Granulosicoccus antarcticus IMCC3135: one gene and its partner. The main gene of each other region encodes a partner of the protein of the gene in region 2 in a complex. Links are inferred from orthologs where the notes say so. Each region holds a gene or a part of one and is shown on either strand. Other genes may lie near its edges.

The links.
Region 1: the proteins of eno (region 2) and rne are in contact, whole or in part, in a solved structure (PDB 2FYM), measured with the Escherichia coli proteins. The link is inferred for Granulosicoccus antarcticus IMCC3135 from one-to-one orthologs.

The regions. Positions count from the first base shown.
Region 1 is NZ_CP018632.1:2,647,751-2,653,385, forward strand. What follows is about bases 1,305-5,635. They hold rne (ribonuclease E), read right to left. Parts: upstream 5,282-5,635; coding sequence 1,505-5,281; downstream 1,305-1,504. Other genes in these bases: IMCC3135_RS11555 (dynamin family protein), read left to right, coding at 1,305-1,393. Also shown: more of IMCC3135_RS11555, read left to right, coding at 1-1,304. UniProt on the Escherichia coli protein: Endoribonuclease that plays a central role in RNA processing and decay. Required for the maturation of 5S and 16S rRNAs and the majority of tRNAs. Also involved in the degradation of most mRNAs.
Region 2 is NZ_CP018632.1:5,420,416-5,425,887, forward strand. Bases 2,609-5,472 are described here. They hold eno (phosphopyruvate hydratase), read right to left. Parts: upstream 4,752-5,472; coding sequence 3,465-4,751; downstream 2,609-3,464. Other genes in these bases: ispD (2-C-methyl-D-erythritol 4-phosphate cytidylyltransferase), read right to left, coding at 2,609-3,032; ftsB (cell division protein FtsB), read right to left, coding at 3,029-3,364; kdsA (3-deoxy-8-phosphooctulonate synthase), read right to left, coding at 4,879-5,472. In the rest of the region: IMCC3135_RS23475 (protein adenylyltransferase SelO), read left to right, coding at 1-984; IMCC3135_RS23480 (S-methyl-5'-thioinosine phosphorylase), read right to left, coding at 1,064-1,822; ispF (2-C-methyl-D-erythritol 2,4-cyclodiphosphate synthase), read right to left, coding at 1,822-2,319; more of ispD, read right to left, coding at 2,316-2,608. UniProt on the Escherichia coli protein: Catalyzes the reversible conversion of 2-phosphoglycerate (2-PG) into phosphoenolpyruvate (PEP). It is essential for the degradation of carbohydrates via glycolysis.

The sequences.
Region 1 (5,635 bases), 2.8 Mb from region 2 along the record:
GAAAACCCATCTTGAGCGTGAAAACCCGGTGCTGATTGATGCCATCGCTGGTTTTCGCAAGCTCGATACAATCGGCTACAAGACTGGTCTGATCGATTCTGACGACTCTTACGCCATGCAAATATCCTGGTGGCCGCTAGTTTCCGTTCTGGGAGTGTTCTCGGCCGGAAAATCCTCATTCATCAATAGTTATCTTGGTGAAAAACTACAAAAAACAGGGAACCAGGCGGTAGACGACAAGTTTACCGTGATGTGCTACGGCGAAGAAAATGCCGGACGCGTGTTGCCAGGGCTTGCTCTGGACGCTGATATGCGCTTTCCTTTTTACAAAATAAGTGATGAAATTGAAAAGGTTACAGAGGGTGAGGGTCGAAGAATCGACGCTTATCTGCAATTGAAAGTAACCAATTCGGAAGTATTGCGAGGCAAGATACTGATCGATTCTCCGGGGTTTGATGCCGATGCGCAGCGAACATCCACACTGAAGCTGACCAACCACATCATGGATATATCAGATCTGGTGCTGGTCTTCTTTGATGCGCGTCATCCAGAGCCTGGTGCAATGCAGGACACACTGACTCATCTGGTTGAAAACACTATCTTGCGCAATGACAGTAGCAAATTCCTTTTTATTCTCAACCAGATAGACACGGCCGCCAGAGAAGACAATACCGAAGAAATTGTCGGTGCCTGGCAACGTGCCTTGTCGCAAAAAGGCCTGACTGCTGGTCGCTTTTACACCATCTACAACAAGGACGTGTCACTGCCCATCGATAACGAATCACTGCGTAAGCGATTCGAAGACAAGCGCGATTCGGACATGGCTGAAATCGAAGAGCGAATACACCAGGTTGAGGTGGAGCGGGCTTACCGGATTGTCGGAGCCATGGAAAAGCAGGCTCACAATATTCGTGAACAGGCAATTCCGGCAATTACTCGCTTGAAGCGCACCTGGTCACGCCGCGTATTGCGACTGGATGCTCTGGCGTTTGCTCTGGCTGCCGTAGCGATCATAGGCGGCGCGTTAATGACCGGTGCTATGGGCTCGCTGATGGGGTTTGTTCTGAGCCTGTTCGCCGATCCTGTATCGATGCTGACCACGTTGCTGGGGCTGTTGCTGGTAGTGCTGGTGGTGCACTTTTTCATCCGAAAACTTGTAGCGGAATTCATGGCGGCTCGCCTGAAGAATACTGATGATGAGCCTTATGCCAAGGCATTCAGGTTCAATACCCGCTATTTCAGATCAGTATTCAGCAAGGATCCTGTTGGCTGGGGTAGTCGTTCGCAGAAGACGATTGATGAAGTGGTTGAACATGCGTCAGAATTCGTCGAATCCTTGAACGACCAATTCACAAACCCTTCAGGCAAGGCCAAAGAGCTGGCCAAAGAATAAGCCTTCTTGCTGGTCAATGATGGAAGAGCAGAACCAAGGCTCTAACACTTAAGAATAAAAAACCCGGCTCAAGGCCGGGTTTTTTATTGGCAGATACTGACTTTTGACTGATTAGTCGTTGAGCTTCTCAGTCGTAGGTTTGACATTGCTTTCTATGGCTTCATCCGAACTCTGTGACGTATTGTCATTGACCGCCGCCTTCGTGGCTGCCTCAGAGTTACCAACCTCTACTGCCTTGCTGCCAAGGCTTGCAGGAATGACATCAGGCACCCTCTTGGACGCTAGCGACAAGCCACCACCTGAGCCAGACTCATCCTTGTTGGCCAGGGATCGTACAGAGCTTTTCAGCTGGCTGGGTTGGCGCTGTGACACTTTGCTTTCTTCGGTTACAACGTGTGTCGTTGCTTCTGAAGCGCTCGTCTCAACAGGGCTGATATCGGCCGGCTCTGGTTGATGCTTTTCAGGCTTTGTACTTTCTTCCGCAGTAGTCGTTGTGTCGTTGGAGTCAGCTGTTTCTGCAGGGGTAGGGCTTTTTGCAGCTGCCGCTTTCTTGCTGTTGACTCGTTCACGACGTCGTCCGCCACCGCGGCGTTTCGGTTTGCCAGTGTCGTCGCTGTCGTCCGAAGGGTCTTCTGAATCAAGCTCGGAAATCGCTGCAGGCTCAGCTTCTGTAGCCTCTGCAGGTTCAACCGCAGCAGGCTCTTCTGCAGATTCGATCACAGCAGGCTTGGCTTCAGCAGTTTCAACTGGAGCTGGTACTTCTGCAGGTTCGACCGCAGCAGCCTGAGCTTCAGCGGATTCAACTGGAGCAGGCTCTTCTGCAGGTTCAACCGCAGCAGCTTGAGCTTCAGCGGATTCAACTGGAGCAGGCTCTTCTACAGGTTCGAGCGCAGCCGGTTTAGCTTCAGCGGATTCAGTTGCAGCAGGCTCTTCTACAGGTTCGACCGTAGCAGGTTGAGCTTCAGCGGATTCAACGGGAGCAGGCTCTTCCGCAGATACGACCGCAGCAGGTTGAGCTTCAACGGATTCAACGAGAGCAGGTTCTTCCGCAGATTCAATCGCAGCAGGTTCAGCTGGAGCAGTCTCAACTACTTCAGCTGCGCTAGCGTCCTCTGCCGTGTCATTGGCAGCTGCTTTTGAAGAACGTCTGCGACCTTTCTGTCGAGAGCTCTTTTGCCTATCGGTTGGCGAAGCCTCGGAAGTGTCAGATGTTTCCGATGTTTCCGATGTTTCCGATGTGCTTTCCGCAGACGTATCGTTAGCAGGCTCTTCGGATGAGGCAATCACCTCATTTGGAGCATCGACAACAGCGGTTGCTGTCGTAATGGCAGCTTTTTCGCCGACTGATTCAGCTTTTTCTGTGGATTCCGACATCGCAGCAGAAGCATCATCAATTGAGACAGCTTCGGCGTTATTGCCCTTTGCGTCAGCGTTGTCAGCTTGTTGATGCTCGCCAGTGGCGTTAGCAGATGGTTCTACTGTTGCATCGGCATCGTTTGCCGCTGATTCTTTGATTTCACCATTTTCATCACGCTCGTTGGTCTTTCCTCGTCCTCGACCACCACGACGTCGTCCACCACGTCGTCCGCGTGTGCGACCGCCTTCTTCCGAATTAGCAGGCTGTTCGTTGGCCGGCCCATCTGCCGTCGTTGTTGGTGCTGATTCCGCATCGATAACAACGGTGTCGGAATTTTCAGGTGTTGTCTGTTCGACTTTTCGTTTGGAGCGTCGTCCGTTGGCTGATCGCTTGTTGTTTTCTGGTTTGCCAGCGTTCGCATCAGTGGCTTCGCCTTCACCGTCAACAGCGATAGGCAGTTCCTCAGCATTGGCGCTGTTCTCTTGCTTGCGGCCACGACCACGTCCACGAGGATTCTTGCGCTCTCCTTCTGGGGCTTCTGCGTTCTTGGCACGTCGCTGGTTGTTGCGTCCGCCACGAGGAGACTCGTTGCTTGTTTCGCCGTTTTCGCCGTTTTCGCCGTTTTCGCCGTCAGCTTGCTTGGAACGTCCACGTCCATTGCGGTTGCCGGAACGTGATCCGCGTTTCTGGCCTCGCGATTCGTCATCCGAATTACCGTTACGGCGAGCATTCGTATTGGCCGATTTCGAGCCTGAAGCGTTCTGTTCAGTGGTGCTATCAGCTGACGACTCATTGCTTGATGAGCTGGCTCCAAACAGGGAAGTGACAGCACCTAGTATCCGTCTGAAGCCGCCTGGTCCCTGGACGGGGCCAGGGACGACAGCTTGTTGTTGGAGTCGGGCAGGGGTGGGGGCTGGGGCCAGAGGGCTGACCGCGCTAACTGCTGCGGTTTCCGGCTTTTTCTCTTCTCGCGCTTCTTGCTGTGCGGAGTAAGTTTCGGTGTTGTCAGATGCCAGTTCGTAGCTCTTCTTTGTCACCATGTCGTGGTCCGCTTCAGACATGCGGATACGTTCGATGGTGTAGTTCGGAGTTTCAAGAGTCGGGTTGGCAACAATCAGCAGGACGACATTGTTACGAGCCTCGATCTCGGTAATGCTCTGACGTTTCTCATTGAGCAAATAGGTCGCGACCTCTACAGGAACATCCGCCATGACGCGTCCCGTATTGTCCTTCATCGCATCTTCTTCCACCAGTCGCAGAATGGACAGAGCGGTTGATTCGATACCACGAATGGTGCCGTGGCCCTGGCAACGAGGGCAGACGTTTTCGGAGGATTCTCCCAGTGACGGGCGTAAACGCTGTCTGGACATTTCCAACAGCCCGAACTTCGAAATTCGGCCTATTTGCACACGGGCACGGTCTTGCTTGAGAGCATCGCGTAGGCGGTTTTCCACGGCGCGCTGGTGCTTGGAGTCCATCATGTCGATGAAATCGATGACAACCAGGCCGCCCAGGTCGCGCAGTCGCAATTGACGGGCGACTTCATCGGCAGCTTCCAGGTTGGTGTTGGTCGCTGTCTCTTCTATATCTGATCCCTTGGTGGCTCGTGCCGAGTTGATGTCGATGGACACCAGAGCTTCGGTGTGATCGATGACAAGAGCACCGCCGGAGGGCAGGCGAACTTCACGACGAAATGCCGATTCGATCTGGGATTCAACCTGGTAGCGATTGAACAACGGGACATCGTCCTGGTACATCTTGAGCTTGCGTTCGTTCTGCGGCATGTACAACCGAATGAACTCTGCTGCCTGCTCATAAGTGGTCGCTTCGTCAGCGATGATTTCACCGATGTCGCCGCGAAAATAGTCACGCAGACCGCGCACGATGATGTTGCTTTCCTGATAGATCAGAAAGGGGGCTTTGTTCTCACCAGCAGCTTCTTGAATGGCTTTCCAGATGGCTGCCTGATAATCAAGATCCCATTGCAGTTCTTCAGTGGTTCGTCCGATACCGGCAGTACGCACGATAGTACCCATGCCGGCCGGGACTTCCACATCGGACATGGCAGCCTTCAGCTCGGAGCGGTCGTCTCCTTCGATACGACGTGAAACACCGCCAGCACGGGGGTTGTTAGGCATCAAAACGAGAAATCGGCCAGCCAGGCTGATGAAGGTCGTCAGGGCAGCGCCTTTATTGCTGCGCTCTTCCTTCTCGATCTGAACAACGATCTCTTGGCCTTCCTTGATGCAATCACGAATGCTGGGGCGTCCGCCTTCAGTCTTCTTGTTGCTACCGTTCAGGAACTCTTTGGCAATTTCCTTGAAAGGCAGGAAGCCGTGACGATCAGCACCATAGTCTACAAAGACCGCTTCGAGGCTGGGCTCGACGCGAGTGATTTTGGCTTTATAGATATTTGATTTGCGTTGTTCGCGGGATTTGTGCTCAATATCGAGATCGACTAGTCGTTGACCATCGACGATGGCAACACGCAACTCCTCTGAGTGAGTTGCGTTGATCAACATTCTTTTCATTATTGGTTTGGTCCATAGCGGACCCTGCCTTGACGGGAATTTCCGGGGAATGCGCGCACGCCTCGACCACGCTGGTTAGAAACCAGATTAGGAGGGTCAGGCAAGACTTGATATATGCGCTCAGCATTTCATTGGCCGAGAAGGCGGAATCCGTAATTGTTATTTAGTAGTTGAAACACACCGGTTGGTGCGATTCGCAATTCTGCGATCATGGCTGGCATCCGGCCCCGATGATCGAGCGAGTAAGACTGTCTTGTTTACTCTGGCCAGTGAGGCATCCACGTTGAGGTAGAGACCGTTGTTCAGTCCCGGCCAGCGCTGGCGGCAAAAGCCCGTCAAGTTGGCAACCACCCG
Region 2 (5,472 bases):
GCTGCCCGACAAAACCAGACAGCTATCGAGCAATTGATTCAGCACGTCATTGCCCGTCATTACCCTGAAGCGGCACAGGCTGAGAATCCAACCCTGGCGCTACTGGATGCCGTTATCGAAGCACAGGCCTCACTGGTGTCTCACTGGCAATCCATCGGATTCATACACGGTGTCATGAATACCGATAACTCATCGATCAGTGGTGACACTATCGATTATGGCCCCTGTGCGTTCATGGACACCTATTCTGCAGACAAGGTCTTCAGTTCAATTGATCGTGGCGCACGCTACGCCTATCAGAATCAACCACGCATCACGCAGTGGAATCTGGTGAATTTTGCGCAATGCCTATTGTCACTGCTGCACGAAGACCAGGAAGAAGCGGTGAAACTGGCGCAAGCATCCATCAACCGCTTTGATGAGTACTTCGTTGCTTATTACCTGCAGCGTATGCGAGCCAAGCTGGGCCTGACCACCGAGCAAGATGATGACCTGGCACTGATCAGCAGCCTGCTGACTCTGATGGAAAACAATGCTCTGGATTTCACGGTTACCTTCCGACAACTGACACATCGTTCAGCAAGTGACCCGTTTGCGCCTGGCGGCAAACTGTACGACTGGCATCTGCGCTGGCAACAACGAATCGACTTGCAGGCGGAAATTATTCAGGATGCTCAGGACACTGCCCAGGACACTGACGAAGATCAGCTCAACGGTAAAAAGCCGGCCATTGACCCCGCCCTGCTCACCGCGGCCCACGAGGCGGCAATCAAACTCATGGAGCAAAGCAACCCGGCCATCATTCCGCGCAATCATCAGGTTGAAGCCGTCATTGCGGCCGCACTCGATAACAATGATTTCGCCCCGTTCCATACCCTGCTTGAGGCTGTCACCCAGCCTTTCGACAGTGCCCATGAAAACGGGATTTTTGCAGCGCCGCCAGCTCCCGAAGAGACCGTCACTCAGACATTTTGCGGAACCTGAGGGGCTTCATCTCTAACCCGGGCTCTTGTTTCACGAGCCCTTGGTTAGTGAGTTAGTCAATCGGTCAGCTTGCCGCTCATTACCCAGCCATCAACGTTCCATCGCGCAAGGTCGTGTTGAGGACCTTGCAGGCATTCTTCATGGCTGCCTGAATGGCCGCGGGTAAGGCCGTTGTATCGATAGGTTTGTTATCGATACCGGCGGCCGCATTGACCACCACACCACAACAAGCATAGGCAATGCCCAGTTCGGCAGCCAGCGCCGCTTCTGGCATACCGGTCATGCCGACGATGGTACAGCCGTCATTGGCCATGCGGACAATTTCAGCAGCCGTCTCCAGTCGTGGCCCCTGGGTCACACCATAAACACCGCTGTCTACCAGTGTGATACCCGGACTTGACTTGGCGCCATCAATCAGAGCCTGTCGCAGCTGCTCGTTGTAGGGGTAGCTGAAGTCGATATGCTCGACCGGATCATCGCCGCCATCGAAAAAGGTATTCTCGCGCGCGCTGGTGTAATCGATGATCTGGTGCGGGATCACAATCGAGCCGACCGTACAGTCTTTGTGAATTCCGCCGACAGCCCCCACAGCAATGATCTGCTCGATACCGACACTGTTCAGCGCCCAGATATTGGCGCAGTAATTGACGCGATGAGGTGGAATACGGTGGGTAACGCCGTGGCGTGCCATAAAGGCTACTTCGCGCCCTCCCAGCTCACCAAAGACAATCGGGCAGGACGGTGCGCCATAGGGTGTCTTGACCATTTCCCGTCGGGTGACGGTCAGCCCATCCATGCGTGTCAGACCGGTACCACCGATTATTGCCAGAGTCGTCATTACACAGATCCTTGAGTTAGCTCACCAGATTCGGATAACAGCACTGAGGCCATTGCCGCAATACCTTCTTCACGCCCACAAAAACCCAGCTGCTCGGTGGTTGTAGCCTTGACGTTTATACGAGACAGCTCCATCTGCAAATCAGCGGCCAGTATCTGACAGATGGTTGCAATATGTGGGCTCATCTTCGGTCTCTGGGCAATGATCGTGGCATCCAGACTGGTGCACTGCAATCCCCTTTCACTCAATTGTGCAACCACCTGGCGCAGCAAATCACGACTGTCTGCCCCCTTATAGGCGGCGTCAGTATCCGGAAAATGTCGTCCAATGTCACCCAGCCCGGCAGCACCCAGCAAGGCATCGCTGATGGCATGCAGCAAGACATCACCATCAGAATGGGCTCGAAATGCCTTTTCAAAGTCGATCCGTACACCACCCAGCATCAGGTGATCGCCTTCCATGAAGGCATGTACGTCGAATCCACTGCCGATTCTCATGTCTGATCCGCAAAATGTGTAAGTAGAAGTCGGGCAACCAGCAAATCGGCTGGTCGCGTCACTTTCAGGTTCGGTTGTAAAGCTTCGACCAGCTGCGGTTCATGACCCAGGTTTTCCATGGCCGAGGACTCATCGGTAACAGGTATGCCAGACACCTCGCCGTGACGACTCGTTTCCAATGCCTCAAGTAGCTCACCGGCACGAAACATCTGCGGCGTCTGGGCCTGCCAGAGCTGGTTGCGACTGACTGTACACTCGATACAGCAATACTCATCGGCGCTCTTGAGGGTGTCCTGCACTGGCGTGGCAAGAATACCGCCTATCGCGCCGCTGTTATAAACCGTATCAACAAGCCGTCTGATATCTGACAGACTCACCAGTGGTCGCGCTGCATCGTGCACCAGAACCCAGGAGGATGGAGCCGCCCTGTCAAGCACATAGCGCAGTCCTGCCAGTACCGAGTCTGCCCGTGTAGCACCACCGATGGTTGTATGAACCCGCTCGTCAGCGCCTGCTTCCACCATTGGCCAGTGATCGTCATTCTCTGACAGAGTGACAACGATACCGTCTACATCCGGTACAGGTAGCAAGCGTGACAATGTATGTTGCAACATGCATTGCTCGCCAAGCATGACGTACTGCTTGGGAATATCGCTGCCCATCCGCTCGCCGCGGCCAGCCGCAGGCACGATGATCCACATGGCATCGTTCATGGTGTCGTCACTGTCGGTGCACTCTCAGCAGGGGGAATCAGAGGCCTGGCACGCACACTCTGTTCGCGCACAAACTGGTAGAACGTCTCGCCTTCGCCGATCATGCCCAGCTCGGCACGTGCCCGTTCTTCGATAGCATCAAGCCCACTTTTAAGATCGGCCACTTCGGCCGCCAGCGCTTGATTGCGAATATTCAGACGCACAACTTCCTGACGGCTGACAAGCGCCTCTTCCCTGAGACGCCACACCTCTTGAATACTGCCATCACCGAACCAGAGCCGGTATTGCAATGCCAGCAGCAATGCCACCAACACCCCGATCAACACCTTCATGGCATCATCAATCGAACGGCTACACGCCGCTCATATCGATTGATAATCCCCCGAGAAGTGCTGATCAGGACACGACAGGATTGATTCGGCAAACCAGTCACTACAGAGTCTGGTTGAACGCAGCAGCACCTGGATAGACGGCACGATCACCCAGATATTCTTCGATGCGCAGCAGCTGGTTGTACTTGGCAACGCGATCAGAACGAGACAGTGAACCTGTCTTGATCTGTTTGGCGTTCGTCGCTACTGAAAGGTCTGCAATAGTGGTGTCTTCGGTTTCGCCAGAGCGATGCGAAGTTACTGTCGTATAACCCGCCTTGTGAGCCATACGAATGGTTTCCAGTGTCTCGGACAACGTGCCGATCTGGTTGACCTTGATCAGTATGGAGTTGGCAATGTTCTCTTCGATACCACGTGCCAGAATCTTCGGGTTGGTGACGAACAGATCGTCTCCGACCAGCTGAATGGTGTCATTCAAACGTTCAGACATGATTTTCCAACCCGCCCAATCGCCTTCGTCCAGTCCGTCCTCGATAGAGATGATCGGATAGCGATCTACCCAGTCAGCCAGGTAGTCGACAAAGCCTGCCGCATCGAACTCACGCTCTTCTGATGCCAGGTTGTAGATGCCGTTCTTGTAGAATTCCGAGCTGGCCACATCCAGTGCCAGATAGACATCCTTGCCTGCCTCGTAACCGGCCTTCTCGATGGCGACCAGGATAGTCTCGATGGCTTCTTCATTGGAGGACAGATTGGGGGCAAATCCACCCTCATCACCGACACTGGTATTCATGCCACGATCGTGCAATACGCCACGCAGGGAATGAAATATCTCAGCACCACAACGCAGCGCTTCACGAAAAGATGATGCACCGACCGGCATGATCATGAATTCCTGCAGATCAACACTGTTGTCAGCATGCGAGCCGCCATTGATGATATTCATCATTGGCACGGGCAGGTTGACCGCCTCTTTGCCACCCAGGTATTCAAACAACATCTGCCCAGAGTCAGCTGCTGCGGCATGCGCACTGGCCATGGAAACAGCCAGCAAGGCGTTGGCACCCAGCTTGTCCTTGTTCTCGGAGCCATCGAGCTCCAGCATGATCTTGTCTATGCCAGCCTGATCGGTGACATCGTGGCCCATGACCGCATCACGAATCACACCATTGACATGCTCAACCGCTTTGAGCACACCCTTGCCACCATAGCGCGACTTGTCGCCATCACGCAGCTCCAGTGCTTCGCGGGTTCCCGTGGATGCACCGGAAGGTACGGCAGCACGGCCTCTGGCACCGGAAGCCAGAACGATATCGGCTTCAATCGTCGGATTACCGCGCGAGTCCATGATTTCGCGAGCATGCAACTCAGTTATTTTGGATGTCATGTGATGTCCTGACCTGTAGTGTGTTGATTGGAAATCTGAACCGAACCGGTAACCTTGTAGCCTGGCAACCCGTCAGAGTGCTTCCGCCGGAGGATAGAACTGCACAGGTTACCCCTATCCGGCGTTATCAGCTCAGATACGGCGTTTCCGCCAGTTCGCCTGCCTTGATTGTACTGTCCAGTCGCATCAATGTTTCAAGCAGTGATTGCAACTGATCCAGAGGCCAGGCGTTGGGTCCGTCGCTCAGCGCCTTGGCCGGGTTCGGATGAGTTTCCATGAACAGACCGGAAACTCCGGCAGCAACGGCTGCCCGTGCCAGAACAGGGACGAACTCGCGTTGCCCTCCCGAGCTGCTGCCCTGTCCACCCGGCAACTGTACCGAGTGGGTCGCATCAAAAACGACCGGACAACCAGTACTACGCATGATGGCCAGGCCACGCATGTCGGATACCAGGTTGTTGTAACCAAAGGAGGCTCCACGTTCGCACACCATGATCTGCTGGTTACCGACCGCATGAGCCTTCGCAACGACGTGCTGCATGTCTGCAGGGGCCAGAAACTGACCTTTCTTGATGTTGACAGGCTTGCCGGCGCGCGCAACCCGTTCGATAAAATTGGTCTGCCGGCACAAAAAAGCCGGTGTTTGTAGCACGTCCACCACATCGGCGACTTCGTCAATGGGGGTGTCTTCATGCACATCGGTCAGCACTGGCACACCGAC